DNA from 3 places in the Nonomuraea roseola genome. Region 1 is predicted to be linked to each of the others. Evidence: riboswitches for the same ligand, from Rfam matches in the RefSeq annotation. Region 1 holds a riboswitch; each other region holds the start of a gene.
The links. Region 1 has a riboswitch for thiamine pyrophosphate ahead of ABFX55_RS36070 (purine-cytosine permease family protein). Riboswitches for the same ligand answer to the same signal wherever they lie in the genome.

Region 1 (10,122 bases):
CCTCGGCAGGTCCTCTTCGGGGATCCCGCCACAGGCGTCGGTCACCGCCAGGCAGGCCAGGCCGTCCTCCACGGAGACGCGCACAGCGACCGTTCCCCCTTCGGGGGTGTGCCTGATCGCGTTCACCACCAGGTTGCGCAGCGCTCTTCCCAGAGCTCCCGCGTCGGCCGACACGGGGGCGACGGCGGGCGTGGCGCACAGCCGTACCCCCTTGGCCAGGGCCAGAGCCTCCACTCCCGCCACGACGTCGGCCACCAGATCGCCCAGTCCTGTCCTGGTCCTGTTCAGGCGCAGCGACCCGGCGTGGATGCGGGAGAGCTCGAACAGGTCGTCCACCATCGCCGAGAGCCGCTCGACCTCCAGCCTGATCTGGGTGGGGTACCTGCGGGCGTCGCCGACCCCGTCCTCCAGCGCCTCGGCCATGGCTCTCATCCCGGCCAGCGGGGTGCGCAGGTCGTGGCTCACCCAGGCGACCAGCTCCCTGCGCGCCCCCTCGAGGGCGCGTTCGCGCGCGTACGACTCCTCCAGGGTGCTGGCGATGGCCCGCAGTTCTGCGGGCAGCCCCGGCGGGGCGACGAAGGAGGGTTCGCGCACCGCGGCCGCCAGCCGCCTGCTCGCCGCCACGATCTGCCTGGCCACCACGAAGGCCACGGCGAGGCCCACGAGGCCGCCCACAGCCACCACGCTGAGCACCAGGTCCCTCGCTGCGGCGTCGATGGCCATCCGCATCGTGATCGCCGCGACGCCCACCACCGTGGCCAGCACCGCGACGGCCACGACGACGGCGAGCATGACGCCGATGGAGCGGGTGCGCAGCCGCCACATCAGCGCGAGACCGGCCGCCGCCACGACCACGCCGAGCCCGGCGGTGACGGCCACGATCTCCAGGAGGGTCATGACAGCGGCTCGTACCTGTAGCCGACGCCCCAGACGGTGACGATCCTGCGCGGCACCGTGGGGTCGGGCTCGACCTTCTCGCGCAGCCGCCGCACATGGACGGTCACCGTGGAGGAGTCGCCGAACGACCACCCCCACACCTGGTCGAGCAGGGCCGCCCTGCTGAAGGCCTGGCGCGGGTTGCGCATGAGGTAGGCCAGCAGGTCGAACTCGCGCGCGGTCAGGAGGATCTCCTTCTCGCCGAGCCGTACCTCGTGGGCGCCCACGTCCACGACCAGGTCGGCGTCGCGCAGCACCCCGCTGCCGCCGGTGACAGAGGCGCCGCGCGCCCTGCGCAGCACCGACTGCACGCGCAGCGCCAGCTCGCGCGGGCTGAACGGCTTGGTCACGTAGTCGTCGGCGCCAGTCTCGAGGCCGACCACGCGGTCGATCTCCTCGCCGAGCGCGGTGAGCATGATCACCGGCACCGGCCAGCGCTCCCTGAGCTTCTTGCAGACCTGAAGGCCGTCGAGCTTCGGGAGCATGAGGTCGAGCACCATCAGGTCGGGCGGATCGGCCAGCGCCCTGCGCAGCGCCTCGGCTCCGTCGCCCACGCACTCGACCTGGTGACCGTCGCGCTCGAGGTAACGCGCCACCACCTCGGCGACGGTCGGATCGTCATCGACGACCAGGATGCGGGTGCTCACCCAGTCACGGTACGGCTAACTGCCTCGCGCACGCATGGTCCAGGACGTACGGTGGCCCTATGGGTCGAATGGTCATGCTCGTCGTGGGCGCGCTTCTGGCGCTTTGGGTGCTTTTCACGTTCATCCTGCCCATGCTCATGGGCTTGCTGCAGCTCGCGCTGATCGTCGGCGTCATCGGCGTGATCGTCTTCGTCGCCGTCACCCTGGTGGGCAGGTCCAGGTAGGTGTTCCATTTCGCGCTGGCGGATCCCGCCGGCCTGGTGCTGATCGCCGGGCTGGTGCTGGTCCTGCTCGCCGTCTGGGCGAGCAGCGTGCTCGTCGCCCAGCAGGGCGGCACGCCGACCTTCCCCATGGCCTACGCCAGGAAGTCGGCCTTTCCTCGCCAGTGCGATCCTGACGCGGCGGGCAGACCGCGTCCACGAGCTCCGTCATCGCGCTCCTTCTAGAAACCGAGACCTTTCTATGAGGAGTTGCGATGATCGATTCTTTTGTCATGCTCATCACCGGCTTCGGCGGTAACACCGCGCTGGTGATCGTGCTGTTCACGCTGGCCGTACGGCTGCTGCTGCTGCCTCTCAGCATCAAGCAGGCGCGCGCCGCCAAGATCCGGATGCGGCTCGCGCCGCGCATGCAGGAGCTGCAGAAACGCCACAGCCGCGATCCCGAGCGGCTCAGCAAGGAGATGTCGGCCCTCTACGCCAAGGAAGGCACCTCGCCCTTCGCGGGATTCGGTCCCGCGCTGGCGCAGATGCCGTTCCTCTGGCTGATGTATCAGGTCGCCACCCACCCCCTGATCGGTACGGACCTGCTCGGTCAGCACCTGGCGGTGGTGGTGGCGAAGTACGGCCTCATCAGCTGGCCCGTGCTGGCTTTCGCCGGCGTCATCGTCGCGATCGCGCTGATCGCCTGGTACACCTCCCGCAGGATGGAGGCAGGGCAGTTCAAGATCCTCAAACTGCTGCCCTACGGCACGGTGATCGCCGCTGCCGTGCTGCCGCTGGCGGCGGGGATCTACCTGCTGGTCTCGACCGCATGGACGGCCGGCGAGCGCCGGGTGCTCTACCCGGCTTCCTTGAGCGCGGCGACCTGACCGTTGGCGTGCGGGGCGGGGAGCACGGCCCATACCGTGGTCGTCTCCCCGTCGTGCCGGACGCCCCAGCTCTCCGCGACATATTCGACAATGCCGAGGCCGCGCCCGCCGAGTGAGGACATCGTGGGACGGCCCGCGCGCGGCTCGGTCGCCGCGCCTCCGTCACTCACAGCCACCTCGACGTGATCGTCAGTCCACAGCCACGCCACCCTGACCATGCCAGAGGTCAACGGTCGCGCATGCCGTAGCGCGTTGCTCAGCAGCTCGCTCACCACCAGGACCGCATCATCGATCGCGGTGGCGTAGACCCCCCCACTCCTGCAGGTCAGTGCAGAGACGCTGGCGCGCGACGGCGACGCTGGACAGTGCGTACGGCAACATCACGACGCTCGACACACCCACCTCCCCGCTCCCATGTCCCCCCAGGGAACGCCCCCGGATACGACCGAAATGCCCCGTTACTCAGTCCCAGAAACCGTGTCTCGATCACAGCTTGTACACATTGGACGATAGATCAGCGCATCCGTGACCGGCTCGTTACCGGCTCGGCGTGTCGGCCACGATAGTGAGAGCAAACCGCATGCGAGTGCCGCCACCTGGGCGGGGATGGGCCGTGACCTCGCCGCCCTGCGCCTTGACCAGGCTCCGCACGATGTAGAGCCCGAGGCCCACACCGCCGAATCTGCGCCGGTCACCGCTGTCGACCTGGACGAACCGCTCGAATATTCGGTCACGGTCATCAGGGGCGATGCCGACGCCCTCGTCGTCCACCACCACGACCACGTGTCGCCTCTCCGCCCACACCTCGACACTGATCAGACCGCCGTCGGGTGAGTACTTGAAGGCGTTCTCCAGCAGCTGCCCGAGCACGATGTCCGTGGCCAGCGCGTCACCCCTCACGTCGGGCAGCTCCTCGGGGATGACCACCTCGACCCTGTGCCTGTCGGACAGGACGGGCAGGCCCAGCGTGGCCGCGCGCACCCGCTCCGCCAGGTTGAAGGTCTCGACGCGGACCGCGAGCTCCTCGGCTCCCGCCCTGGCGCCGAGCAGCAGGTGGTCCATGAGCTGCCCGAGCGACCTGGCCCGCTCGGCGATGGTGTGGACGGCCGAGCGGCGCTCGGGATCGGTCATCTTGTCCCATCGGGCGTCGAGCGTGCTGGCGAACCCGCGCACGATCGTGATCGGGGTGCGCAGTTCGTGGCTGGTGGTGGCCAGGAACAGATCCTTGGCCTCCTCCAGCTCCTTGGCGGTGGTGATGTCGCGGAAGTCGACGACGATCTCCCCTGTCTCCTCGATCTTGGCGCTGACCACGTCGAGCCAGCGACCGTTGGCCAGCTGGAAGGTGAGCTTCTCTCCCGGCTCCGGCAGGGGGAAGGGCGGTGGCTCGCCGATGACCTTCTCGACGGGGATGCCGGTCAGCTCACCGGCCGCGGGGTTCCACTGGACCACCCTGCCCGGCTCGTCGAGCACCGCGATGCCGTCGGCGCTGGCGTCGAAGACGGCCCGCTCGTGCGCGCGCTGCCGCAGCGCCTCCTGGTAGGCCATGGCGTTGCCCACCGCGATGCCCGCGTGGCCCGCCAGCAGCTCGAGCAGCTCGAGCTCCACATGGCCCGGCTTGCGCTTGGCGAACAGCGCGTAGAGCGCGCCGTAGGGACGGCCGCCCACCGCGGCCAGGCCCAGCGCGATCGTGTGCAGGCCGGGCAGCTCGGCCCAGACCAGGTCGTCGAGGCCCTCCGACTCGAGCATCACGGTCTTGCCCGTGCGCATCAGCTTGCCGACCAGGCTGCTGCGCAGGTCGGCGGTGGCGTTCCTCAGCGACTCGGGCAGCTGGTAGGCGCTGACCAGCCTGAGCCGCTCGTTCTCGATGAGGACGAACCCGCCCGCGTCGGCCCCTGTGAGCTCCGTGAGGCTGGCCGCGATGCGGTCGAGCACGGCGGGCAGCTCCAGCTCGGCGTTGATGTCGCCGACGACGTCGGTGAGCCTGCGCACGAGCCTGGCCCTGTGCGCCCCTCTGTCCCTGGCGACGACGTCGTCCTCCGGCAGGTGGTGGACGTGCACGTAGCCGACGACGGCCGTGCCGTGGAGCAGCGCGCTGGTGTCGACCCGCACGTCGAGGACGGTGCCGTCTCTGCGGAAACGCTTGGTGCGCAGGGAGACCTGGCCGCCGGTGCGCACCCTTTCGAGAACCGCGTGGTGCTCGGCGGTCAGCTCGCCAGGGACGATCGGCGCGCGCCTGCCGACCATCTCCTCGGTGCTCCATCCGAACAACCGCTCCGCCGCTGGGTTCCAGACCAGCACGGTCTGGTCCCTGTCGAGCACGACGACCGCGTTGGGGGCGCTGGAGAGGACGGCAGCGGCGATCTCCTCGTCACCCACGCCTTCCATACTGCCGGTGGCGCGCCCGCTCCGTAGGCCGATCCGTCCGATACGCTGCGGGTTATGTCGGCCGGCGACCTCGAAGCCCTGCTGAGGGTCACCTCAGCCACCTACCGTGCTGGACGGCCGCCTGACGTGGCCGTCGGCACCTACGAAGGCGCCCTCGGCAGGCTGGTGCTCGCGGTCACCGCCAAGGGCGTGGTCGCCTGCAGCTTCGAGGACGAGCACACGATCTTCGAGCGGCTGACGCGGGTCGTGGGCGGCCTCGTCGGCCCCGACGCGCGCCGTCTCGACCCGGTGCGCCGCGAGCTCGACGCCTACTTCTCCAGGCGCCTGCGCGCCTTCACCACCCCCGTCGACCTGCAGCTGGCCACGCCGTTCGCGCGCACGTTGCTGCAGATGACCATGGCTGTGCCGTACGGCACCAGCACCACCACCGCCGACCTCGGGGCGCGCATCGGACGGCCACAGGCGCTGCGCGCGGTGGGCAACGCGCTGAACGCGAACCCGGTGTGCGTGATCGTGCCGTGCCACCGGGTCCGCGACCGCGAGAGCTATCCGGGCGGGGCGACCGCCCTTGAGCGCCTGCTGAGGATCGAGGGTTAGCGCCTGCTTCGCCGTACGAGGCCGATGGCCAGGGTGACCAGGCCCGCCACCAGGAACGCGCCCACGGCCGCGCTCATCCACGGCTGCCTGGTGAAGCCCAGCGCCGTGCGCGCGCCGTCCCAGATCGCCGCCCACCAGCTGATCGTCGAAGGCGCGGCCAGCAGCCACCAGGTGACGAAGCCCAGCGCCCACGGCGCGACCATCGGCCAGCGCGAGGGGGCGTCCTCGCTGGTGTCCCACGTGCTGGCCCGGCCGAGCAGGAAGTAGTCGACCACGAGGACGCCCAGCATCGGGACGAAGACGGCGCCGATGATGCTGAGGAAGGCGCTGTAGGAGTTGACGTCCACGAGCAGCGCCACGCCGATGGTCAGCACGCCGATCGCGATGGAGAAGATGCGCCTGTCCACGCGGGGCATGAGGTTCTGCAGCGACATGGCGGTGGAGTAGACGTTGGCGAAGGACTGGTCGGTCTCGCGCAGCACCAGGATGCCGAAGAACAGCGCGCCCAGCGGGGCGGCCACGAACGGGCCGAACACCGTGGTCGGGTCGTTCAGCACGGCGTCGTGCCCGGCGATAGCGACCGCGTAGACGCCGATGGCCAGGCAGGCGACCTGCGCGACCGTGTAGCCGCCGACGACGCCGGTGAAGGCGGCGCGGCTGCTGCGCGAGTGCCTGGCGTAGTCGGCGGCCACCGGCACCCACGACACCGACAGCGCGATCACGAAGTCGACGGCGGGGGCGAAGGCGTCCCAGCTGCCGCCGGCCGGGGTGGGGGCCGAGCGCAGGAAGACGACAGCGAACCAGACGGTCGAGATGATCACGCCGATCGTGACGACGCGCCTGATCAGCCTGATGGCGCCGAGCGGGTAGATCGTCAGCCCGGTGGTGATCGCCCCCGCGAGGAGCACCCAGACCGCGTACGGCACGGCGTCGCCGAAGATGGCCTGCGCGCCCATCGAGATGACCCACAGCTCGAAGGCGCCCCACCCGAGCATCTGGATGATGTTGAGCACGGTCGGGACGTAGGAGAGCTTGGCCCCGAACAGCCCTCTGAGCAGGACCATCGCGGGCTGGCCCGTCTGCGCGCCGGGGATGGCGGCCAGGCCCACCATGGCGGTGCCGATGAGGCTGCCGACGACGGTCGCGGTGACCGCGGCCGTCATGGACAGCGGGTTGTCGTCGAGGAGGGGGTTGATGAGGAAGAGCGCGAAGGAGAAGCCGAGGAGGCTGACGCCCAGGTTGGCCCAGAACGCGCCCTGGTCGAGGATGCCGAGAGTCTTGGGGGGAGCCTCGTCGAGGGTCAGGGGGACTTCTGCATGCTTGGGGTCGATGACATGCGTCATCACACGCTCCCTACGCCGGCATTACCCGGACAGGTTCATGCGGTCGGCGGCGCAGGAGCCGCCCTCTCAGCCCGGTCATCGCCCGAGCTCCCGCGGTTTGTAATTTTCGACCGAATTATGTCACTTACCGACTTCCTGGCAAGAGGCCGCCCCTCGAAGCCTCACGCACCGCCCCTTCCGGGCGTGGTCAGGGGTCCGGCTCCCCGAGAATGGAGGTATGAGCGTTCCTGAGATCGAAGTGACCGACGTGCCCGCGGGCGCCTACCTGCTCGACGTCCGCGAGCAGGACGAATGGGTCGCGGGCCACGCCCCCGAGGCGGTGCACATCCCGCTCGCCGAGTTGCAGGCGCGGGTCGAGGAGGTGCCTGCCGACCAGCAGGTGTACGTCGTGTGCAGGGTCGGCGGCCGCTCGGCCCACGCCGCCGCATGGCTGAACCACATCGGGCGCGACGCCGTCAACGTCGGCGGCGGCATGCAGTCGTGGGAGACGGCCCGCAAGCCCATGGTGAGCGAGACGGGTCAGCCTCCCTTCGTCGCCTGAGCGGGGCCCTACTTCAGCAGCTTGGACATCCGCCGGTCGGCGAGGATCTTGCCCTCGGTCTGGCAGGTGGGGCAGTACTGCAGCGAGGAGTCGGCGAACGACACCTCGCGGATCGTGTCACCGCACACGTCGCACGTCTGCCCCGCCCTGTTGTGCACGCGCAACCCCGACTTCTTCTCCGCCTTGAGATCCTTGGCGGCCAGGCCGTGGGCCCTTTCGACCGCGTCGCGCAGCGTGGTCACGATCGCCTCGTGCAGGTCGGCGATCTGCGTGTCGGTCAGCGTGGCCGAGATCTTGAAGGGCGACATCCTGGCCGCGTGCAGCACCTCGTCGGAGTAGGCGTTGCCGATGCCGGCGATGATCTTCTGGTCTCTCAGCAGGCCCTTGATCTGGGTGCGGTTGCCGCCCACGATCTGCTTGAGCGCGCTGGGCGTGAACTCGGGCGCGAGAGGGTCGGGGCCGAGCGAGGCGACGCCCGGAACCTCCTCGGGGTCCTTGACGACGTAGACGGCCAGGCGTTTCTGCGTGCCCGCCTCGGTCAGCTCGAAGCCCGGCGCCACGCCGTCGTCGTCGGGCGCCAGCCGTACCCTCGCCGCCAGCGGCCCCTTGCCTGGGCGGACGGGTTTCGCGCCCGACAGGTCGTCGCGCCAGCGCAGCCATCCCGCTCGCGACAGGTGGAAGACCAGGTGGAGGCCGTCGCAGTCGAGGTCGAGGAACTTGCCGTGCCTCGCCACGCCCGTGACCGTCAGCCCGCCGAGCGCGGTGACGGGCGGGTCGAAGGTCTTGAGCGCCTGGAAGGCGACGACGTCGACGGCCAGCATGGTGCGCCCCACCGCCCGCTCGCGCAGGAACTCGGCGAGCGACTCCACTTCGGGAAGTTCCGGCATGCGTCCAGAATATGGTCCACAGCCTGTGGAAAGCAGCTCCGCCCTACGGGACGTCCCAGAAGGCCAGCTCGTGTCGCATTCCCTCGGCGAACAGCTCCTTCGCCCTCGAGAGATCGGGCGCCGCCTCGTCGATCATCTCGGCGATGCGCCCGGTCAGGGCGGCGAAACCGGGATCGGCGTAGGTGTCGACCCATGCGCGGTAGCGCGGCTCGGCGGGCCTGTTCTCCGCGAGGATCCGGCCGAGCGTGGAGTATCCCCACATGCACGGATAGAGGGCGGCCAGGCCCTCGGCGTAGGTGGCCGCCGACTCCAGCAGGAAGGCGGTGTACGCCTGGCACGCCGGGCCCTTCACCGCGCCGTCGAGGTCGGCGCCGAACTCGGCCGACAGGGACCTGTGCAGCGACAGCTCGTCGTGGAAGGTCGTGTGCGCCAGGTCGACGAGGTCTCCGAGGTGCGCGGCCGGAGCCTGCCAGGCCAGCCTGGCGAACACCCTCACGTAGTCGTGCAGGAACAGCCAGTCCTGTTCCAGCCACGATCTGAAGACCTTCTCCTCGAGGTCGCCCCTGCCGATGCCCGCCACGGTCGGGTGCGCGAGCTGTGCCTCGAGCAGCGGGCGGCCGATGGCGTGCAGTTCCGATGAAATCGACATACGGAGCAAGTTAACGCGTCCCGGCGGTGAGAGCGGCGGCGCCGAAGGAGACGCTGAACCGCTTGCACCAGATGGACACGCTGGTGAGGCTGTCGAGGTCCGCGTCGGCCGGAATCGGGTAGTTGGCGTCGCCCTTGTTGCCCTTGAGGTCGCCGAGCTCCAGGTACCTGCCGTCGTCGAAGTTGCGCCAGGAGTCGGTGACGGGCTGGTCGCTCAGCCACACGCGCAGGTCGGGGCCGTCGGAGGTGGCCAGGCCCTCGATGCGCAGGACGCGCCTGCCGTCGGCGAGCCTGAGCACCCTGGCGACGCCCGAGGTCCTGTGCTCGTGGGTCACGAACCTGCCTGACCGCAGCACCTCCGGTGCGGGAGCAGGGCTGACCGCCCGCGGAACGGTCGCTGGCGCGGGCGTGGCGCCCGTCGAGGAGGCGACGGCCACCTCGGGAAGGGGCTCGTTCACCTCCACGGTGGTGAACAGCCGCCACGGCTGGAACAGGTACATCGCGACCCCGAAGACCACCGCCACAGCGATCCAGGTCGCGGGATGACGCAGTACTCTCATGCCTCCACACCACCACGCGAACCGCTCCCCAACGCTTACGGAGCGCTTACGACGTACTGTCTGGACATGAGCGTCACCATCGCCGAAGAAGTCCTCCTCCTGGCGCACAGCGAGCAGGACGGCAAGCAGCTGATCGGCTCCACCGAACTCGACGCGGCGCTCGGCGGCGCCGTACTCGCCGAGCTGGCGGTCGACGGCAGGATCGCGCTGTCGGAGAAGAGAGTGATCGTCAAGGACGCCGCCGGAGGCGGCACGGAGCTCGACGCGGAGCTCTTGACGACCATGACCCGCATCGTCGAGGACGGCAAGGAGCGCAAGCCCGCCTGGTGGGTCGCCAAGATCGGCAACAGCAAGCTCAGGACCCGACTGCTGACCAGGCTCGCCGACACGGGCGTGCTCACGCAGGAGCGCGGCAAGATCCTCGGCATCTTCCCCACCACGCGCTGGCCCGAGGCCGACGGCAGGGTGGAGGCGGAGATCCGCGCCAG
Region 2 (10,122 bases), on a different contig from region 1:
CAGGGGGCCCTTGAGCACGGCGTCGGGGTCGACCGCCGCGCCCTCGCCGACCCAGATGCCCGGCGACATCTCGAAGCCGCCGATGTCGAGGTCGACGCGTCCGGACAGCGCGTCGGCCTGGGCCTTCATGTAGCTCTCGTGGGTGCCGACGTCCTCCCAGTAGCAGTCGGAGACGTAGCCGTAGATGGGCGCGCCGCGCTTGAGCAGGCGGGGGAAGACGTCGGAGGACCAGTCGACGGCCTCGCCGGCGGCGACCTCGTCGAGGACCTCGGGCTCCATCACGTAGATGCCGGTGTTGACGGTGTCGGAGAAGACCTGGCCCCAGGTGGGCTTCTCCAGGAAGCGCTGCACCCTGCCCTGGTCGTCCACGATGATGATGCCGAACTCGAGGGGGTTGGGGACGCGGGTCAGCCCGATCGTGACGAGGGCGGAATTCTCGCGGTGAAACCTGATCATGTCCGATAAGTCGATATCGGTCAGGGCATCACCGGAAATAACGAGAAAACGATCATCGCGGAGTTTGTCGGCCGCGTTCTTGACGCTGCCCGCCGTGCCGAGGGGGAGGTCTTCGGTGGCGTAGTGCAGGCGCATGCCCAGTTCGTCGCCGTCGCCGAAGTAACTGCGCACGAGCGCCGCAAGGAACTGGACGGTGACGACGGTCTCGGTCAACCCGTGGCGTTTCAGCAGGCGGAGGACGTGTTCCATGATCGGGCGGTTGACCACGGGGAGCAGGGGTTTGGGCTGGTTCGCGGTCATCGGCCGCAGCCGAGTCCCCTCCCCGCCTGCCATGACGACCGCCTTCACTCGATCACTCCTTCTTCGCAGCGGTTACGAGTTGGCGCACCTGTACCACATACAGCAGTCCTGCCCACCAGTACAGGCCCGTTCCCCAGATGGCGAACGCCCATCCGACAATCCTTGCAATATCGGCATACCAGGCTCCGGTGTGCGAGGCCAGGAAGAGGAGGGGGAAGGCGTACATCAGATTGGCCATGGCGGCCTTGCCGAGGAAATGCACGGGCAGTGCCTTGTAGCCGTACTTGCGGAGCACGGGGAAGAAACATCCGACGAAGATCTCTCGGCCCAGGATGATCGCGACCAGCCACCACGGGATGACCTCGCGCAGCAGCAGGCCGAGCAGGGTGGCGAAGACGTAGAGCTTGTCGGCGGCGGGGTCGATGAGACGGCCGAGCCTGCTGGTCTGGTTCCACGCGCGGGCGATCTTGCCGTCGAGCCAGTCGGTGAACCCCGCGACCATGAGCAGCGCGATGGCCCAGCCGTCCGCCTTGGGCCCCAGAACCAGCCAGAGGAACACGGGGACGCCGAGCAGGCGCAGGAAGCTCAGCAGGTTCGGAACCGTCCAGATTCGGTCCTCGGCGGAAGTTTCACTCACGCTGCCGACCCTACTGCGTCGCCCACCTGCGCACGCTGAGCCGCCCGCCCGCTGTTTTCCGCGCAACCCCCTGCCGCCCGCGGGCGGCAGGGGGTTGCGCGACACCCGGGTGATCGGGTTACGGTGGCGCCGACCAACGCGGGAGCCCGGTGCGGACCGGGCTGAGAGGACGGCTGACCAGCCGCCGACCGCCAGAACCTGCTCCGGGTAATGCCGGCGAAGGGAGTTTGCGCGATGAGTGGCGCGCGCTTTTCCAAGACCTACCAGGGCGAGCTCAGGGTCCCCATGCGGGAGATCGGACTGAGCGACGGCACCGTGTTCACCGTCTACGACACCTCGGGCCCCTACACCGACCCGGCCGTCGAGACCGACGTCACGCGCGGCCTGAGCCCCCTGCGCGAGCAGTGGATCCTCGATCGCGCCGACGTCGTCGGGTACGGCGGCCGCCAGGTCAAGCCGCTGGACGACGGCTACCGCGACCAGGCCTCGTGGAAGCGCGCCCAGGCCGTCCCCCGCCAGGGCGCGCGGCGCCAGCCGCTGAGGGCCGCGGGCGGGCCCGTCACCCAGCTCGCCTACGCCCGCAGGGGCGTCGTGACGAAGGAGATGGAGTTCGTCGCCGTGAGGGAGGGCGTCGAGGCCGAGTTCGTCCGCGCCGAGGTGGCCGCGGGCAGGGCGATCATCCCGGCCAACGTCAACCATCCCGAGAGCGAGCCGATGATCATCGGCCGTGACTTCCTCGTCAAGATCAACGCCAATATCGGCAACTCCGCCGTCACCTCCTCCCTCGAGGAGGAGGTGGAGAAGATGACCTGGGCCATCCGCTGGGGCGCCGACACCGTCATGGACCTCTCGACGGGCCGTGACATCCACACCACCCGCGAGTGGATCATCCGCAACTCCCCCGTGCCCATCGGCACCGTGCCGCTCTACCAGGCGCTGGAGAAGGTCGGCGGGGTCGCGCCCGACCTGTCGTGGGAGGTCTACCGCGACACCCTGATCGAGCAGTGCGAGCAGGGCGTCGACTACGTGACCGTCCACGCGGGCGTGCGTTTGTCCTATGTCCCCCTCACCGTCGGCCGCAAGACCGGCATCGTCTCGCGCGGCGGCTCGATCATGGCGGCGTGGTGCCTGGCCCACCACCGCGAGAACTTCCTGTACGAGAACTTCGAGGAGATGTGCGAGATCCTCGCCTCCTACGACGTCGCCTTCTCCCTCGGCGACGGCCTGCGCCCCGGCTCGATCGCCGACGCCAACGACGAGGCCCAGTTCGCCGAGCTGCGCACGCTGGGCGAGCTCACCGGGATCGCGCGCTCACGCGACGTCCAGGTCATGGTCGAGGGCCCTGGCCACGTGCCCATGCACAAGATCAAGGAGAACGTCGACCTGCAGCGCGAGCTCTGCGACGACGCCCCCTTCTACACTCTCGGCCCCCTCGTCACCGACATCGCGCCGGGCTACGACCACATCACCTCGGGGATCGGCGCGGCCATGATCGGCTGGTACGGCACCGCCATGCTCTGCTACGTCACGCCGAAGGAGCACCTGGGGCTGCCCGACAGGGAGGACGTCAAGACCGGCGTCATCACCTACAAGATCGCCGCGCACGCCGCCGACCTCGCCAAGGGGCACCCGAAGGCCCAGGAGTGGGACGACGCGCTGTCGGAGGCGCGCTTCGAGTTCAGGTGGGAGGACCAGTTCGAGCTGTCCCTCGACCCCGGCACCGCCCGCTCCTTCCACGACGAGACACTGCCCGCCGCGCCCGCGAAGACGGCGCACTTCTGCAGCATGTGCGGGCCGAAGTTCTGCTCGATGCGCATCTCGCACGACCTGAGGGCGGCGGAGGGCATGCGCGCCAAGTCGGAGGAGTTCGTGGCCGGGGGCGGCGAGGTCTACGTGCAGCTGACCGACAGGCCGTCGATGACCGAGCGCCGCTGACAGAGCACCGCTGACAGAGCACCGCCGACAGAGCACCGCCGACGCGGCCGATCCCGCGGGGAGATGTCGCCCCGGGATCGGCCCCCGCCGCAACCGCAGGCCGGGCAGGCGCCTGGTCACGTCCGTCCTGGCAGACCGAGGTCTAGGAGCGGGCCGCCCCGAGGAAGGAGCGGATGAGGTCGGAGTCCTTCACGCCCCTGGCCACCTCGACGCCGCTCGAGACGTCCACGCCCCACGGCCGCGCGGCCTCGATCGCCTGCCGTACGTTGCCGGGGTCGAGGCCGCCCGCCAGCAGCCAGTTCCCCGACGGCCTACCCCGGACGGCCGCCCAGTCCCACGGCTCGCCCGCGCCCGCCCTGGGCGCGTCGACGATCAGCAGGTCCTCGTCGAAGGCTCCGGTGCGAAGGTCGGCGTCGGCCGCCACGGCGCGCACGAGGGTGAGGCCGAGATCCTTCAGCGCGGTGAAGTCGGCGTGCGGGTGCCTGCCGTGCAGCTGGACGGCTCCGACCCCCGCGGCCTCGGCCGCCTGCCGTACCTCTTCCACCGGCTCGCCCATGAAGACGCCCACGGTCAGCACGTGAGGGGGAGCCAGCGCGGCCAGCTCCGCGGCCCGCGAGGGGGTGACCCTGCGCGGGCTGGCGGTCATGACGAGCCCGATCGCGTCGGCGCCGGCCTCGACGGCCGCCTCGACGTGCTCGGGCTCGCTCAGCCCGCAGATCTTCACGAACATAGCCGAAAGCCTAGCGCCGGCGTGAGGCTGCGGGCGACCAGGCCCAGACCGTGGTCAGCGCCAGCAGGCCGAACATGAGCACGCCGTTGGGCACGTGCGCGCCCAGGCCGATGGCCAGCAGGAAGTGCTGGGCGATGCCGAGCACGAACAGCGCGAGGCTGGCGAGCGCGGGCCAGCCCGCGCCCCTGCCCGGACGCCAGTACAGGACGGCGGCGACGATCTGGAGCAGGCCGATCAGGTGGGAGACCATGCCGATCATGACGTGGGTCTCGGCGACCCCGAGATCGGCGGCGATGCCCGTGTCGGTGAAGACCAGCGCCTGGCCCGCGAACATGGCCGCGACGAGCAGCGAGACCGCGTGGGCGAGCACGAGGACGCGCAGGGTGTAGAGCAGCCCTGAGGAGACAGGGGAGACAGACGTGGCTGAGGTCACGTCGTGCATGAGGTGGTCCTTCCTGGAGAGGTGAGGACCACATCGTGACGGCGCGGGCACCCGGCGGTCGTCAGCCTGCCGGGTGATGCCCCGGTCAGCCCCGCGGCGGATGCCGCACGGGGCGGAAGGCGGCGTCGACCAGGCCGATGCGGTGCGCGACGACGGCGGCCTGGATGCGGTTGCGCAGGCCGAGCTTGTCCATCGCCGAGCCGACGTGGGTCTTGACCGTGGTGACGCCGACGTGCAGCCTGTCGGCGATCTCGGCGTTGGACAGGCCGGTGCCGACCAGGGCGAGCACCTCGAGCTCCCGCTCGGTGAGCCCGACGGGCGCGGGTGTGGCCTGCTGCTCGGCGGCCAGCGCCCGCTCGACCACCCTGCGCAGCACCGAGGGGGCCAGCAGCTGCTCGCCCGAGGCCGCCCTTCGCACGGCCTCGACCATGCGCTCCGGCTCGTCGTCCTTGACCAGGAAGCCCAGCGCTCCGACCCGCAGGGCCGCGTAGACGTTGGCGTCGTCGGCGAAGGTGGTGAGGACCACGATCTTGGCGCCCGGCTGCGAGCCCAGGATGCGCTTGATCGCCTCGAGGCCGTCGACCCTGGGCATGCGCAGGTCCATGAGCACCACGTCCGGTCTGTGGTGTTCGGCCAGGCGCACCGCCTCCGCGCCGTCCTCGGCCTCCCCGACGACCTCCATGTCGCCCGCCGCCTGCAGCAGCATGCGCACGCCGGCTCTGACCAGCGCCTGGTCGTCGGCCACCACCACTCGGATCACGTCGTCACCTTGGTCTTGGGGTAGGGAAGGGTCACCGACAGCCGCCAGCCGCCGCCGTCGGGTCCTGCGCTCAGCGTGCCGCCCAGCGCCTTGGCGCGCTCGCGCATGCCCGCCAGCCCCTGCCCCGAGGACGGCAGCGGCTCGCGCACCGTGGGCGGGCGGCCGTTGGACACCTCGACGAGGAGCTCCCCGTCACCCGCGGCCAGCCCCACCCGTACGGCGGTGCCGGGCCCCGCGTGCTTGAGCACGTTGGTCAGTCCCTCCTGCACGATGCGGGCGGCCGAGGCCCTGGCCACCAGCGGCGCCTCGCCGAGCGCGGGATCGACGTCGAGGTCGACCAGCAGCCCCGCGGCGATCATCCGCTCGGCGGACTCGGTGACCACGTCGGCGGGGTCGGCCAGCAGCGCGGCGTCGCCGCCGGGGTCGCGCAGGACGTCGAGCAAGCCGCGCAGGTCCTCGAGCACCTGGTGGCCCGTCTCCTTGATGTCGGCCAGCGCGTCGGCGACGGGACCGTCGGGGGCGGCGTAGCGGGCGGCGCTCGCCCGCAGCACCATCGCCCCGACGTGGTGGGCGACGATGTCGTGCACCTCGCGGGCGATGCGCTCGCGCTCGGCCAGCTGGTCGGCGCGCAGCTGGGCGATGGCCAGCCGCTCGGACTCGCGCACCCGCAGCCGCTCGGCCTCCGCGGCCGACTGCCTGGCGCCCGCGTACCTGCCGATCGCGATCGGGGTGGCGACCACCACGAGCATGAGCCCCACCTTGAGCCCGGTGACGGTGCCCTCGGAGCCGACCACCACGAGCGAGGCCAGGAAGCTGGCCGCCACGTAGACGACCAGGTTCCAGAACCAGGAGGCCACCCGCATCGCGAACACGCCGACCGAGATCAGCAGCAGGACGTGGACGGTGCTGGTCGCCGCCGAGAACGTCTGGTTGGACAGGAGCAGCATCGCCCCCTCGACCAGGAACACCACCGCGGGCAGCCGCCTGGCCACGCCCAGGGCCAGCCCCGCGACCACCACGAACGAGACGATCACCCATGCGGGCTGCTCGCTGGTGTGCCACATGGGCCAGGTGCCGAGCACCGCGACGGCCACGCCCGCCCCCGCCAGCAGCACGTCGGGGGTGACCTCGGGCTCCTTCAGCCGCCCCGCGGGACCGCGCAGGTAGCGGCCGACCAGGGCGGGCAGCAGCGGGATGCCGACGGAGTAGACCCAGGCCGCCCCGGTGAAGCCGGTGCCGGGGTCGGCGATGTTGAGGCCGGTGGCCAGCGCGCCCGGCACGACGGCGACGAGGGTGGCGAGCCAGCCTCGCAGGTAGCCGGTGGCGCCGATCGCGACGCAGAGCAGGATCTGCGCGGTGTTGGAGGTGAAGGCCTCGATCTGGTCGGTGAACAACAGGAACGCGGCCAGGTAGAGGCTGACGTGGACGGGACGGCGCCGCACGAACCCCATCGGCGCGCCGACCAGGACGGCGAAGACGGGGACCAGCCAGTCGGGCGCCGCCCCTGCCCCCGCCTTGCCCGACATCAGCAGGTCGAGGGCCACTCCCGAGGCGGCGAGCAGCACGTCGGGTGCCACACCACGCCATCGCATGGGGACAACCGTATCGAGGACCGCCGCCTGCTCGGTCCTCCCGACGGAGGAGTTCGCATCCTCCAAGTGGCCGGTTTTCTGGCCGCAAGTCGGATGAGCGGGCTTGCGCGGGGGTCGTAACGTTGGTCCCATGCCCAACGACACCACGTTGTTCCTCGGCCAGTTCATGCGCTCCCCCGCGACCATCGGAGCCCTGGCGCCCAGCTCGCGGCGGCTGGCGGAGACGGTGTGCACCCCCGTGCCCGAGCGCGGCGAGCCGACCGTGGTCGAGTTGGGCCCCGGCACCGGGCCGTTCACCGCCGAGATCCAGCGCAGGCTGGACGGGCGTGGCCACCATCTTGCGATCGAGTTGAACCCCACGCTGGCCTCCCTGCTCGCCGACCGCTTTCCCCGGGTGGACGTGGCGCAGGACGACGCGGCCCGCCTGCCCGACCTGCTCCGCGATCGCGGCCTGACCAGGGCGGACGTGGTGGTCAGCGGGCTGCCGTGGGCCGCCTTCCCCGAGACGCTGCAGGAGCGGCTGCTGGGCGCGGTCACCTCCACCCTGTGCCCGTCGGGGGCGTTCACGACGTTCTCCTACATCCACGCGATGCCGCTGGGCTCGGCTCGCCGCTTCCGCGCGCTGCTGGCCGACCGCTTCGAGGAGGTCGTGCTGGGCCGTACCGTGTGGCGCAACACCCCGCCGGCCTACGTGCTGCACGCCCGCCGTCCGCGCTGACCCCTGTCGGCTGGACAGAACTTCGTTCTACGATTGCGCACGCAACGAGAATGGGGTGATCGAGGTGGACTTCACGCTCCCCGAGAGCGCGCTGACCGTCCAGCAGGGCGTCGGTGACATCTGCTCGCGCTACGACATGGACTACTGGCAGCGCTGCGAGGCCGACAAGCGCTGGCCGGAAGAGGTGTGGGCGGAGCTGGCCAAGGGCGGATGGCTCGGCCTGGCCGTACCGGAGGAGTACGGCGGCGGCGGGCAGGGCCTGCTGGAGCTGGCGGTGGCGACCGAGACCCTGGCCGCCTCAGGGGCGGCGGGCGGTTCGGCGTTCACCTACGTGCTCACCCCGGGCTTCGGCGCGCTGACGCTGGCCAGGCACGGCAGCGCCGAGCAGCGGGCCGCGTTGCTGCCCAGGCTGGCCACCGGCGAGATCGAGACGTGCTTCGCGCTGACCGAGCCGGACGCGGGCTCCAACTCGCTGGCGATCACCACCTCGGCGCGCCGCGACGGCGCCGACTACGTGATCAACGGGCAGAAGATCTGGATCACGGGGGTGCAGCGGGCCACCTGGATGATGCTCGTCACCAGGACGATCCCGGCGGCCGAGGCGAAGCCGCGCACGAACGGGATGACCGTCTTCCTGGTCAACGTGCCCGAGGCGGTGGCGGCGGGCCGGCTGTCCTTCCGGCCGATCCCCAAGATGGGCGCCAACACCACGCCCTCGAACATGGTCTTCCTCGACGACCTGCGCGTGCCCGCCTCCAGCGTGGTCGGCCAGATCGACCAGGGCGCCCTCGTCCTGTGGGACATCCTCAACCCCGAGCGGATCCTGCTGGCCGCCTCGGCGCTGGGCGGGGCGGAGGTGGCGCTGCGGGTGGGGGTGAGCTACGCCAAGGAGCGTGAGGTGTTCGGGCGGCCGATCGGTGCCAACCAGGCCATCGCCTTCCCTCTCGCCCAGGTCAAGGCGAAGATCGAACTGGCCAGGCTCATGCTGTACAAGGCCGCGTGGTCCTTCGACCGGCAGCTGCCGTGCGGCACCGAGGCCAACATCGCCAAGCTGACCGCCTCGCAGGCGGCGTGGGAGGCGGCGGACGCGGCCTTCCAGACGCACGGCGGGATGGCCTACTCGCTGGAGTACCCGGTCGCGCGGCTGCTCACCGACGCGCGGATCGGCAAGATCGCTCCGGTGACCGAGGAACTGCTGCTGAACCACCTGGCCACCCAGGTGCTCGGCCTGCCGCGCAGCTTCTAGAAGGACGGCGGGCGCTTCTCTCGCAGCGCCCGCACCCCCTCCTGGACGTCGGGGCCTGAAAAGCCGAGGAACTCCATGGCCAGGGAGGCGTCGAAGGTCGGGCCCGCCATCCTGAGCCAGTTGTTGAGCGAGTACTTGGTCAGCCTGATGGCCTCCTGGGAGCCCGCCGCGAGCCTCACCGCGATGTCGAGCGCCCTGTCGTGCACCTCGGAGTCGTCGACGCAGAGGCTGACCAGGCCCATCCGCTCGGCCTGCTCGCCGGTGACGGGCTCGCACAGCAGCAGGTGGTACTTGGCCTTGGCCATGCCGCACAGCAGCGGCCAGATGATCGCCGCGTGGTCGCCCGCGGCCACGCCCAGGCGGGTGTGGCCGTCGATGATGCGGGCGGTGCGCCCGGCCACGGAGATGTCGGCCAGCAGCGCCACCGCCAGGCCGGCGCCGACGGCGGGGCCCTGGATGGCGCTCACCACCGGCTTGGAGCAGTTGAGCACGTTGTAGACGATGTCGCGGGCCTCGGTGAACACCCGCAGCCTCGTGGCGTGGTCGCGGGTCATCTCCTCGATCATGGACAGGTCGCCGCCCGCGGAGAAGGCCTCGCCCTCTCCCCTGACGAGGATGGCGCGCACGTCGTCGTCGCGGTCGAGGTCGCGCCAGATCTCGGCGAGCTCGCGATGGCCCGCCATGTCGACGGCGTTGAGCCTGCGCGGCTCGCTGATCGTCACCCGCCGCACGCCCTCGGCGGCCCAGTCGAGCCTCAGCTTGTCGTAGGTCACGGCTCCAGCGCCGTCCTGAGCCTGTCGGCCACGTAGGCGCGGATCTCGTCGGCCTGGTCGAAGAAGCCGGGCAGGCCGAAGAAGCCGTGGACCATGCCGGGACAGCGGCGCACCTCGACGGCCACGCCCTCGTCGGCCATGCGCGCGCCGTAGGCCTCGGCCTCGTCGCGCAGCACGTCGTACTCGGCGCTCACCACCGTCGCGGGCGCCAGGCCCGCGCACGAGCCCAGGCGCAGCGGCGACAGGCGAGGGTCGAGCGGATCGGCGCCGGCGGCGTACTGCTGGACGAACCAGGCCATCTCCTCCGCGTCGAGGCCGAAGCCCTTGGCGTGCTCGCGGTAGCTGGGTGTGTCCATGGCCACGTCGACGATCGGGTAGAGCAGCGCCTGGTGGGCGAGGGTGAGCCCGGCGTCGCGGGCCTGCCAGGCGGCCACCGCGGCGAGGTTGCCTCCCGCGCTGTCGCCGATGACCGCCACGTGGCCGTTGCTCTGGTAGAAGGCCGGGCGGGCGAAGATGTCGCGCAGCACGGTCCA
Region 3 (10,122 bases), on a different contig from region 1:
ACAGAAAGCGTCACGAATCCACCACTACCACATCGCGTCCTTGCTCAAACAACACAATCACGGAGAGCCACCTCGGGATCGGCCAGGCGCCCTGGGTCCAGCCGCTGGCCGGCCTCGATGAGCCTACGGCCCTGGACGAGGTCTCGAGGCCTGTTGACGGTCAGCACGGCGGCCAGCCTGTCGTCGTCGTGCAGCCAGCAGACCGACCACCTGCTCACGGGAGCCGCGGCCGACGGGTCGCCACGGCGCACCAGGCGGGCCCCGGGGTGGTGACCCGCGTACTGCACCATGTGGCCGAACTGCTCCGACCAGAAGTACGGAACGGGATCGTACACGGACTCGTCGCCCAGCAGGCTGGCCACGGCGACCTCGGGGGCGTTGAGCGCGGTGTCCCAGTGCTCCACGCGCAGCCTGGTGTGGAAGCGGCGCGACCACCAGGCCGCGCAGTCGCCGACGGCGACGACGTTCGGCAGGGAGGCGCGCAGGTGCTCGTCGGTGACCACGCCGTTGTGCAGGTCGATGTCGGAGCCGGCCAGCCACTCGACCGTGGGCCGCACGCCGATGCCGGTCACCACCACGTCGGCCTCCAGGCTCCCGCCGCCGACCAGGCTCACCCCGCCTGGGTCCACGGAGCCGACCATGGTGTTCAGCCGCAGGTCGATGCCGTCGTACCAGGGGATCGTGCGCGCGCCCACCTCGGCGCCGACCACGTGCGCGAGCGGAGCGGGGCCCGCCTCGAGCACCGTGACCGCGCAGCCCGCCTTCATGGCGGCCGTGGCCACCTCCGCGCCGATCCAGCCCGCGCCGATGATCACCACCCTGGCCCCCTGGACGAGCTCGGCGCGCAGGGCCAGCGCGTCGTCGAGGGTGCGCAGGACGCGCTGGCGGCCCTCGCCAGGCAGCCTGATCGGCTCCGCGCCGGTGGCGATCACCAGGCCGTCGTAGGCCATCTCGCCCTCGGTGGTCTCCACCACGCCCTCGGCCAGGCCCTTGGCCGACACCCCTGCCCTGTGCTCCACCCCCATGCCCTCGAGGTCGGAGTCGACGAAGCTGGAGTCGGCGTCACCCAGCAACACCGCCTTCGACAGGGGTGGCCGGTCGTAGGGCCGGTGCCGCTCCTCCCCCAGCAACGTGATCGTGCCGCCGAATCCGCGCGCCCTGAGAGCTTCGGCGCTGCGTACCCCAGCCAGTCCCGCACCTACCACCACGACATGATTCACGGTCAAGACCATAACCAATGGTTCAAGGGGGACGTCGTGCGTGAGTAGGCTGGTCGGTGGAAGACGCGCGGGAGTCCGGCCACACCGGGCTGAGAGGAAGGCTTGACGGGCCTTCGACCGCAAGACACCTGATCCGGATCATGCCGGCGAAGGGAGCGAGATGAACCTGATCGTGGGCGGCGGCGTGGTGGGCCTGTCCATCGCCTGGCGCCTGGCCCGCGCGGGCCAGGACGTCACGGTGATCGACCCGGCCCCCGCCTCCGGCGCCTCCCATGCGGCCGCGGGCATGCTGGCCCCCGTCAGCGAGGTCGCCTACACCGAGGAGCCGCTGCTCAGGCTGGGCCTGGCCGCACTGGAGCGCTGGCCTGCCTTCGCCGCCGAGTTGGAGGCCGACAGCGGCCTTTCCGTCGACTACCGCGCCCACGGCACGCTCGACGTGGCCTTCGGCGCCGACGACCTGGCGGCGCTCGAGGAGCTCGCGGCCTTCATGGACAAGCTGGGGCTGCCCGTCGAGCGGCTGACGGGGCGCGAGTGCCGCCGCCTGGAGCCGATGCTCTCGCCGTCCGTGCGGGGTGGGGTGCTGGCGGGCGGCGACGCGTGGGTGGATCCCCGCCGCGTCACCGCGGCGCTGCTGGCCGCGCTGGAGACGATGAGGGTCCCCGTCGTCCTGCGCCGCGCCACCGACCTGCTCGACGGCGCGGTACGGCTGGCCGACGGCGAGATCCTGACCGGCGAGCGCGTCGTCCTGGCGGCGGGGGCGTGGAGCGGTGAGCTCGCCGACGTGCCCGTGCGCCCGGTGAAGGGCCAGATCATGCGCCTGCGCTCCCCCCACCCGCTGCTCGGCAGGTGCGTGCGCGGCATGGTGCACGGCTCGCCCGTGTACCTAGTCCCGCGCGGCGACGGCGAGGTGGTGGTCGGCGCGACCCAGGAGGAACTGGGCTTCGACACCAGGGTGACGGCGGGCGGCCTGTACGAGCTGCTGCGCGACGCCAGGGAGCTGGTGCCGGGCGTCACCGAGCTGGAGCTGGCCGACGTGGTGGCGGGCCTGCGCCCCTGCACCCCCGACAACCTGCCGCTGGTCGGCACGGTGCGTCAGGGGCTCGCGCTGGCGACCGGACACCACAGGGGCGGAGTCCTGCTGGCTCCGCTCACCACCGCCCTGCTCCAGGGCGAGGAGCCCGAACTGGCCGCCCTGTGCTCGCCACAGCGGTTCTAGACAAGGAAGTGCTGATGGAAGTGACGATCAACGGGGCCGCGCACGAGGTGCCCGACGGCACCACGGTGGCGCAGGCCGTCCAGCGGCTGACCGAGCAGACGACGGGTGTGGCCGTCGCGGTCAACGACGAGGTGGTCACCAGGGGCACGTGGGCGACCACGGCGCTGGCCGACCGCGACAGGATCGAGATTCTCACGGCGGTGCAGGGTGGATGAACTGATCATCGCGGGAGAGAAGTTCTCCTCGCGGCTCATCATGGGCACAGGGGGCGCACCCTCGCTGGAGGTGCTCGACCAGGCGCTGGCCGCCTCGGGCACCGAGCTGACCACGGTGGCGATGCGCCGTCTCGACCCCGCTGCTCGCGGCAGCGTGCTCGACGTGCTGCGCGAGCGGCGGATCAAGGTGCTGCCCAACACCGCGGGCTGCTTCACCGCGGGCGAGGCGGTGCTGACCGCCAGGCTGGCCCGTGAGGCGCTCGGCACCGCATGGGTGAAGCTCGAGGTCATCAACGACGAGCGGACCCTGCTGCCCGACCCGATCGAGACCTTCGACGCGGCCGAGCGGCTGGTCGCCGAGGGGTTCGTGGTCCTGCCGTACATCGGCGACGACCCGGCGCTGGCACGCCGCCTGGAGCAGACCGGGTGCGCGGCGGTGATGCCGCTCGGCGCGCCGATCGGCTCGGGCCTCGGCATCCGCAACCCGCACAACATCGAGCTGATCGTGGAGTCGGCCTCGGTGCCGGTGATCCTCGACGCCGGCATCGGCACCGCGAGCGACGCGGCGCTGGCGATGGAGCTGGGGTGCGACGCCGTCCTGCTGGCCACGGCGGTGACCAGGGCGCAGCGTCCCGACCTGATGGCCTCGGCGATGCGCCTCGCGGTCCAGGCGGGACGGCTGGCGCGCCAGGCGGGCCGCATCCCCAGGCGGCGCTACGCGGAGGCCTCCTCGCCGATGACCCCGTGACACCCCCCGCACACCATGAGAGTCTTTTCCCCGCCTTGGTGAGCGCGGGCCTGAAGTGGCCGTGGTTCACGTCGAGACCTTCTGGGGCGCCGGCGCGCTTGCCGAGCGGGGGCCGCCCTTCAAGATCATGGAACAAACGGGCATCGGTTTCGGATTGTGCGGCCCTGCCGGTGGCAAATCGCCCGTAAACTCGGCCAGGTGGACACGACGATTGCGGACCCCCTGGTCGGGAGACTCCTCGACGGGCGCTATCGCATCGAGTCCCGGATCGCCCGGGGCGGGATGGCGACGGTCTACCTGGCACTCGACATCAGGCTCGACCGCACGGTCGCGCTCAAGGTGATGCACCGCTCCCTCGCCGAGGATCCCGCGTTCGTGCGCAGGTTCATCGGCGAGGCGAAGTCGGTGGCCAGCCTGTCACACCCCAACGTGGTGCACGTCTTCGACCAGGGCACCGACGGCGACGTGGTGTACCTGTCGATGGAGTACGTACCGGGCAAGACGCTGCGCGACGTGCTGCGCGCGCGGGGCAGGCTGCCCGCCCGCGAGGCTCTCGAGATCATGATCCCGGTGCTGGCCGCGCTCGGCGCCGCCCACCAGCAGGGCATGGTCCACCGCGACATGAAGCCCGAGAACGTCCTGCTGACCGACGACGGCAGGGTCAAGGTCGTCGACTTCGGCCTGGCCAGGGCGATCGAGGCGACCAACCAGACCCGCACCGGCGTGATGATCGGCACGATCGGCTACATGTCGCCCGAGCAGGTCATGACCGGCGGCGCCGACGTGCGCAGCGACGTCTACGCCGCGGGCATCATGCTGTTCGAGCTGGTCACAGGGCAGCAGCCGTACGACGGCGAGACGCCGATGTCGGTCGCCTACCGGCACGTCCACGACACGGTGCCGCCGCCCTCGTCGCTGGTGGACGCCCCACCGCTCATCGACACGCTGGTGGCGCAGGCCACCGCCCGTGAGCCCGACGACCGTCCTGCCGACGCCACGGCGATGCTGGTGGCCGCGGTCGACGCGCACAGGATGCTGCCGAGGGAGTCGAGCCCGCCCTACACCACGGGCCAGCACCACGCCCCTTCGGGCGAGCATCCGCGCTCACGCGTCGCGCCGGCCAACCCGACGCTGATCGCGCCGCGCACCGAGGTGCTGACCGCTCCCGCGGGTCCGGGTGAGCCGCCCGCGCGCAGGCGCGGCTTCAGGCCCAACTGGTTCCTGGTGACGCTGGCCGCACTGATGGTGGTGGCGGTCGGCCTGACCGGCTGGTACTTCTCGCAGACCCAGTACGTCCTGGTGCCCGAGCTGGTCGGCAAGAACGTCGCGAGCGCCAAGAGCGAGGCGGCCAAGATCGGGCTCGTCGTGAAGGTGACCGAGGGCCAGTACGACGAGAAGGTCGGGCAGGGCAAGGTGCTGAGCACCGACCCCGTGGGCCGGAGCGAGGTGGAGGCGGGCGCGACGATCACGATCGTGCCCTCGCTGGGCGCCAAGCGGGTGACGGTCCCCAACATCGAGGGCCTCGACCAGAACGACGCGGCGATCAAGCTGTCGGAGGCGGGCCTCGAGCTGGGCAAGGTGAGCAAGGTCGCCAACCCGAAGGTGCCGCGCGGCCTCGTGACGCAGACCAGGCCGAGCATCGGCGACAAGGTCAAGGAGGGCACCAGCGTCAACCTGGTGCTGAGCGCGGGCCTGGTGATGCCCGACGTCAACGGCATGTCCAAGGACGAGGCCGCGCAGTTCCTGACCGAGCAGGGCTTCCAGGTGCAGGTCAACGAGGTCGACGACGACGCCGAGCCGTGCACGGTCATCGCGCAGAATCCCAGGGCCAGGGCCGAGGTCGATCCGGGGACGATGACCAGCATCACGGTCTCGCGCTGTGGCGGCGGCTGGGAGGACTGGTTCGGCAGGAACAACGGCCAGGACGCCAACGACCAGGACGACTTCAGGATCGTCCCGAACGTGGTGTTCAAGAGCGTGCAGGACGCCACGACCGAGCTGCAGCAGCAGGGCTACAAGGTGAAGGTGCGCAACATCTCGAACGGGGCGCAGGTTCGTTTCCAGAGCCCGCGTGGCGGCGAGGAGCGGCCCGCGAACACCATGGTGACGATCTGGCGCTGACCGCCCGGAACGTGACAGCGCCCGGCGCGGTAGTACGGATGTGAGACTCTTCCTGGCGGTCGCGGCCCTGCTGGCCGCCTCAGCCTGCGCCTCGGCGGAACCTGCCACCGCACCCGCTCCCGTCACGAGCGCCCCTGACACTGTGGGCGGGCGGGGCTCGCGACCCGCGAGCCGCGATCAGCCCATGCCGCCGATCTCGGGCCGGCGGCTCCCCCCGGGCAGCGGGCTGCGGCTGCTGGTCACCGGTGACGGCGGCGCGTTCAGGCTCGACGTCGGCACCGGTGCCCGCACCCCGGTGACCGGTCCGCCGGGCGACCCGCTCGTATGGGGCATGCGCGGGGGCTCGCGCGAGCTGCTCGTGGCGACCCGGCCGGACTCCTCGGCCGCAGGCGGCCTCTACGTGCTGCGTGGCGCGACCGCGCGGCGGCTCGGCGACGCGCTGTTCGCCTTCGCCGCGGCCGACGGCAGGGGCGTGTGGGCGCTGCAGCGGGTGAAGGGCGAGCGGTGCCGCCTGCGCCTGCTCGACTTCGAGGGCGAGGCGCTCCGTCCCGCCCTGCCCTTCGCCTGCGCGGCCGCCCCCTCCCAGGACACGCCGCGCGGCCTGCTGGCACGGGACGACGGAGCGGGGCTGACCAGGCTGCTCGACGGGACCACGGGCGAGGAGGTGTTCAGCGCACGTGACCTGCACGCCGTGACGCGCGACCTGGCACTCGTCTCCGACGCGGAAGGCCCCGCTCTGGTGGACGTCGGCTCGGGGAGCTCCGTGCACCTGGACTGGCCCGCGACCGAGGGGCAGCCGTCCAGGACGGCGGTCAGCCCCGACGGCAGGCGGATCGCGATGTGGTTCGCCGACCCCGCCTGGCCAGGGCCGCGCCAGTATCTCGACGTGCAGGTGCTCGACCTGGCCACGCGGGCGTGGACCAGGCTGCCGTCGATGCCGGTGCCCGCCTCGCTCAAGACCACCTCGATGGCGTGGACCGGCGACGGACGGCTGGTCCTCGCGGGCCGCTTCGTCACCACAAGCGGTGTGCTGCCGGCGGAGTCGGACTACGCCGCTCACCTGGTGGCCTGGCGTCCGGGCGAGGCCGAGCTCTCGCCGACGAGGATCGAGCTGCCACCCGGCGCCCTGGCCACGCTCAGCCCGTGAGCCGCGCGGACTCGGTGGACGCCGGCCGGGGTGCGCGCCCGGCCGGACGCTCCCCCTAGGCCAGCGTGCCGAACAGGCGGACGCGGGCCAGCCCTCCGTCGGGGTAGATGTCGACGCGGACGTAGGCGGCGGCCCGGTCGTCGTCCACGCGGAAGCGGTGCGGTGTGTCGGGCTGCAGGCGGGTCTTCGGCAGCAGCTCGAACCACGTCTCGCCGTCCGCGCTCGCCCGCATGGAGAGCGCGCCCGGCGCGTTGAACAGCAGGTTGGTGGTGTCGACCTCGATCAGCCTGATGACCCCGAGCGCGGCGAGGCGGATCACCAGCCAGTCGTTGCCCCCGTCGCGGCGGCGCGCGGTCTCCCAGCCCTCCGCCTGGTGCCTGGCCAGCCCTGGCGCGAGCGCGTTGTTGGGCGAGGAGTAGAACTCGTTGGAGCAGGAGGTGACGACCGCGCCGTTGGCCAGCGCCGCCAGGTCGAGGCCGAGCCCCTCGTAGACCGACAGGTCGGGGCGCACCTCCCCGTGCACGCGCAGGCGGGCGATGCCGCCGTCGGGGAACATGTTGAGGCGCACGTGGGTGTAGCGGCGCTCGTCGGCCACCTCGAAGTGGTGCTCGGCGTCGCCCTTGAGCTCGCTCTTCGGCACGATCTCCACCCACTCGGCCGCCTCGAGCTCGGCGACGCTCGGGTGGCCCTCCACGGCGCAGGCCTCGACGGAGGCGTGCGGCGGGTAGTTGCCCTTGAACCAGGCGGTGTCGATCACGACGCCGCGGACCACACCGGGCAGGCCGAGCCTGACGATCGCCCAGTCGTGGCCGGGCTCGCGGCGGCGGCGCGTCTCCCAGCCGTCGTAGACCTGGCCCTTGTTGCCGAACGTCTCGGCCTGGAAGCCGGGACGGCCGGGGCGGATCAGGCTCTCCTTCTCGGCGAAGGACTCGTCGTTGGCGGCGACGACCGAGCCGCCGAGCGTGCGGAGGGCCAGGTCGGGAAGGGTGATGAAGCTGGGCATTCGGTGTGCTCTCTCCTGTCAGAGGAAGGTGCCGCGAGGCGGGGCGGTGAGGTCGACGGTCGTGCCGCGCAGCCAGGTGGTGCGAACGACGCCCTTCAGCACGCGGCCGTGGTAGGGCGTGACGGGGTTCTTGTGGTGCAGTCCCGCGGCGTCGACGGGGTTGGCGGCGTCCGGGTCGAAGGCGACGAGGTCGGCGTCGTTGCCTGGGGCCAGGCCGCCCTTGCGCGGGATCCCCGCCAGGGCCGCGGGGTTGGCCGACATCCAGCGCACGACGTCGGGCAGGCCGTGCCCGCGCTTCGACGCCTCGGTCCAGATCGCCGGCAGGCCGAGCTGGAGCGAGGCGATGCCGCCCCACGCGGCGGCGAAGTCGGGGATCTTGAGGTCGGAGGGCGAGGGCGAGTGGTCGGAGACGACGCAGCTCAGCACCCCGCCGGCCAGGCCCTCCCAGAGCAGGTCGCGGTTGGCCTCCGAGCGGATCGGCGGGCAGCACTTGAAGGCGGTGTCGCCCTCGGGCACCTGCTCGGCGGCGAGCGTGAGGTAGTGCGGGCAGGTCTCCGCGGAGACGCGCAGGCCGTCGCGCCTGGCGGCGGCGAGGGGCTCCAGGCAGTCGGCGCTGGAGACGTGCAGGATGTGGACGCGGGCCCCGGTCTGCCTCGCCAGCTCGATCACCTGCTCGACCGCGCGCCGTTCGGAGGCGCCCGGCCTCGACTCCAGGAACTCGGGGTAGGTCGGGCCCGTGGGGTCGAGCAGCAGCGAGGGGTCCTCCGCGTGGACGACCATCAGCCCGTCGAACTCGGCGATGACCTCGAGCGCCTGCCGTACCTCGTCGGGGGTCAGCGGGGGGAACTCCTCCACGCCCGAAGGGGACAGGAAGCACTTGAAACCGTAGACGCCGCGCTCGTGCAGGGGGCGCAGCTCGGCCAGGTTGCCGGGGATCGCGCCGCCCCAGAAGCCGACGTCCACGTGGCACTGGCCGCGCGCGGCCTCCTGCTTGGCGGTGAGGGCGCCGGGATCGACCGTGGGAGGCAGGGAGTTGAGCGGCATGTCGACGATGGTCGTCACGCCGCCCGCCGCGGCGGCGCGGGTGGCCGAGGCGAAGCCCTCCCAGTGCGTACGGCCGGGCTCGTTGACGTGCACGTGGGTGTCGACCAGGCCTGGCAGCAGCGCCAGGTCGCCGAGGTCGGTGTCGAGCGAGGCGTCGAGGGGGGCGTCGTGGGGGTGGATCGCGGCGATCCTGCCGTCCCGCACGGCGACCGCCGCCGGACGCTCGCCGTCGGGGGTGACGGCCCTGCGGGACCGGACCACGAGGTCGTACTCGGTCATCTCCTGCCTTCTCACGGTGGACGATCGGTGACGGTCAGAGGCGTTCCGCGGCGACGCGGGCGGCGAGGCGTTCGAGCAGCGGCCCCGCCTCTGCCATGCAGCGCTCGGTGTCGGGTTCGAGGTCGGTGAGGGCGTAGGCGGCCTCGATGCCGGCCGCGCGCAGCTCCTCGTCCGACAGCGTGCGGCGTCCGCAGACCGCGACCACGGGGACGCCCGCCCTGGCCGCGGCCTGGGCGACGCCGACGGGGGCCTTGCCGCGCAGCGACTGCTCGTCGAGCGAGCCCTCGCCGGTGACGACCAGGCGCGCCCCCTTGACCTGCTCGTCGAAGCCGAGCAGGTCGAGCAGGTAGTCGATGCCCGGGCGGATGTCGGCGTGCAGGAAGGCGAGGGCGGCGAAGCCGACTCCTCCCGCCGCGCCCGCGCCGGGGGCTCCCGCCACGCCCATGGGGCGCGGGGTCCCGTCGTGCTCGACGGCGCCCAGCAGGCCATGGGTCTGGGTGGCGACGGCGGCCAGACGGCCGAGCGCGGAGTCGAGGAGGACGACGTCCTCGGGGGTGGCGCCCTTCTGCGGGCCGTAGACGGCCGCGGCGCCGTGCGGGCCCAGCAGCGGGTTGTCGACGTCGCTCGCGACGACCACCTCGACCCCCGAGACGTCGATGAATCCTGAGATGTCAATCTTGGCGAGCTCGCGCAGGGCCGCCCCTCCCCTGGGCAGCTCCTCGCCGGTGGCGGTCAGCAGCCGCGCACCGAGCGCCTGGACCATGCCGGCCCCTCCGTCGGTGGAGGCGCTGCCACCGAGGCCGAGGACGACCCGGCGGGCGCCGCGCCTTACGGCGTCGGCGATGAGCTCGCCCGTGCCGTGACTGGTGGCGGTCAGCGGCTCGGGGCCGCCTGGAAGGCGGCGCAGACCCGAGGCCTCGGCCAGCTCGACGACGGCGGTGCGCTGCTCGTCGAGCCAGGCGTAGGAGGCCGTGACCGGCAGGCCCGTCGGCCCCGTCACCTCCAGGGTGACGCGGGTGAAGCCGCAGGCCACAGCGGCGTCCACGGTGCCGTCGCCGCCGTCGGCGACGGGCAGCTCGACGGTCGGGACGCCGAGGCCCGCCGACACCCTGCCCGCGACCTCGGCCGC

Region 2: it holds a riboswitch for thiamine pyrophosphate, as region 1 does, so the genes downstream of both, thiC (phosphomethylpyrimidine synthase ThiC) here and ABFX55_RS36070 (purine-cytosine permease family protein) in region 1, are expected to answer to the same signal.
Region 3: it holds a riboswitch for thiamine pyrophosphate, as region 1 does, so the genes downstream of both, thiO (glycine oxidase ThiO) here and ABFX55_RS36070 (purine-cytosine permease family protein) in region 1, are expected to answer to the same signal.

Annotation. Positions count from the first base shown of each region.
Region 1 is NZ_BAAAXC010000015.1:2,691,077-2,701,198, forward strand. It holds gene ABFX55_RS36030 (sensor histidine kinase) at 1-897, opposite strand, end outside; gene ABFX55_RS36035 (response regulator transcription factor) at 894-1,583, opposite strand; gene ABFX55_RS36040 (hypothetical protein) at 1,643-1,807, shown strand; gene ABFX55_RS36045 (DUF6412 domain-containing protein) at 1,808-2,029, shown strand; gene ABFX55_RS36050 (YidC/Oxa1 family membrane protein insertase) at 2,059-2,673, shown strand; gene ABFX55_RS36055 (ATP-binding protein) at 2,643-3,002, opposite strand; gene ABFX55_RS36060 (PAS domain S-box protein) at 3,211-5,058, opposite strand; gene ABFX55_RS36065 (methylated-DNA--[protein]-cysteine S-methyltransferase) at 5,113-5,655, shown strand; gene ABFX55_RS36070 (purine-cytosine permease family protein) at 5,652-6,998, opposite strand; TPP riboswitch at 6,988-7,102, opposite strand; gene ABFX55_RS36075 (rhodanese-like domain-containing protein) at 7,216-7,539, shown strand; gene ABFX55_RS36080 (Fpg/Nei family DNA glycosylase) at 7,548-8,426, opposite strand; gene ABFX55_RS36085 (TenA family protein) at 8,470-9,075, opposite strand; gene ABFX55_RS36090 (DM13 domain-containing protein) at 9,086-9,634, opposite strand; gene ABFX55_RS36095 (GOLPH3/VPS74 family protein) at 9,701-10,122, shown strand, end outside.
Region 2 is NZ_BAAAXC010000008.1:79,085-89,206, reverse strand. It holds gene ABFX55_RS08780 (sugar phosphate nucleotidyltransferase) at 1-804, opposite strand, end outside; gene clsA (cardiolipin synthase ClsA) at 809-1,393, opposite strand; TPP riboswitch at 1,522-1,635, shown strand; gene thiC (phosphomethylpyrimidine synthase ThiC) at 1,628-3,328, shown strand; gene ABFX55_RS08765 (phosphoribosylanthranilate isomerase) at 3,471-4,058, opposite strand; gene ABFX55_RS08760 (hypothetical protein) at 4,069-4,500, opposite strand; gene ABFX55_RS08755 (response regulator) at 4,586-5,260, opposite strand; gene ABFX55_RS08750 (sensor histidine kinase) at 5,257-6,852, opposite strand; gene ABFX55_RS08745 (class I SAM-dependent methyltransferase) at 6,983-7,570, shown strand; gene ABFX55_RS08740 (acyl-CoA dehydrogenase family protein) at 7,626-8,816, shown strand; gene ABFX55_RS08735 (enoyl-CoA hydratase/isomerase family protein) at 8,813-9,589, opposite strand; gene ABFX55_RS08730 (alpha/beta hydrolase) at 9,586-10,122, opposite strand, start outside.
Region 3 is NZ_BAAAXC010000012.1:112,260-122,381, reverse strand. It holds gene ABFX55_RS12660 (Rv2175c family DNA-binding protein) at 1-14, opposite strand, end outside; gene ABFX55_RS12655 (NAD(P)/FAD-dependent oxidoreductase) at 45-1,220, opposite strand; TPP riboswitch at 1,278-1,392, shown strand; gene thiO (glycine oxidase ThiO) at 1,381-2,436, shown strand; gene thiS (sulfur carrier protein ThiS) at 2,451-2,651, shown strand; gene ABFX55_RS12640 (thiazole synthase) at 2,644-3,399, shown strand; gene pknB (Stk1 family PASTA domain-containing Ser/Thr kinase) at 3,598-5,520, shown strand; gene ABFX55_RS12630 (hypothetical protein) at 5,705-6,667, shown strand; gene alc (allantoicase) at 6,723-7,670, opposite strand; gene allB (allantoinase AllB) at 7,689-8,993, opposite strand; gene ABFX55_RS12615 (glycerate kinase) at 9,028-10,122, opposite strand, start outside.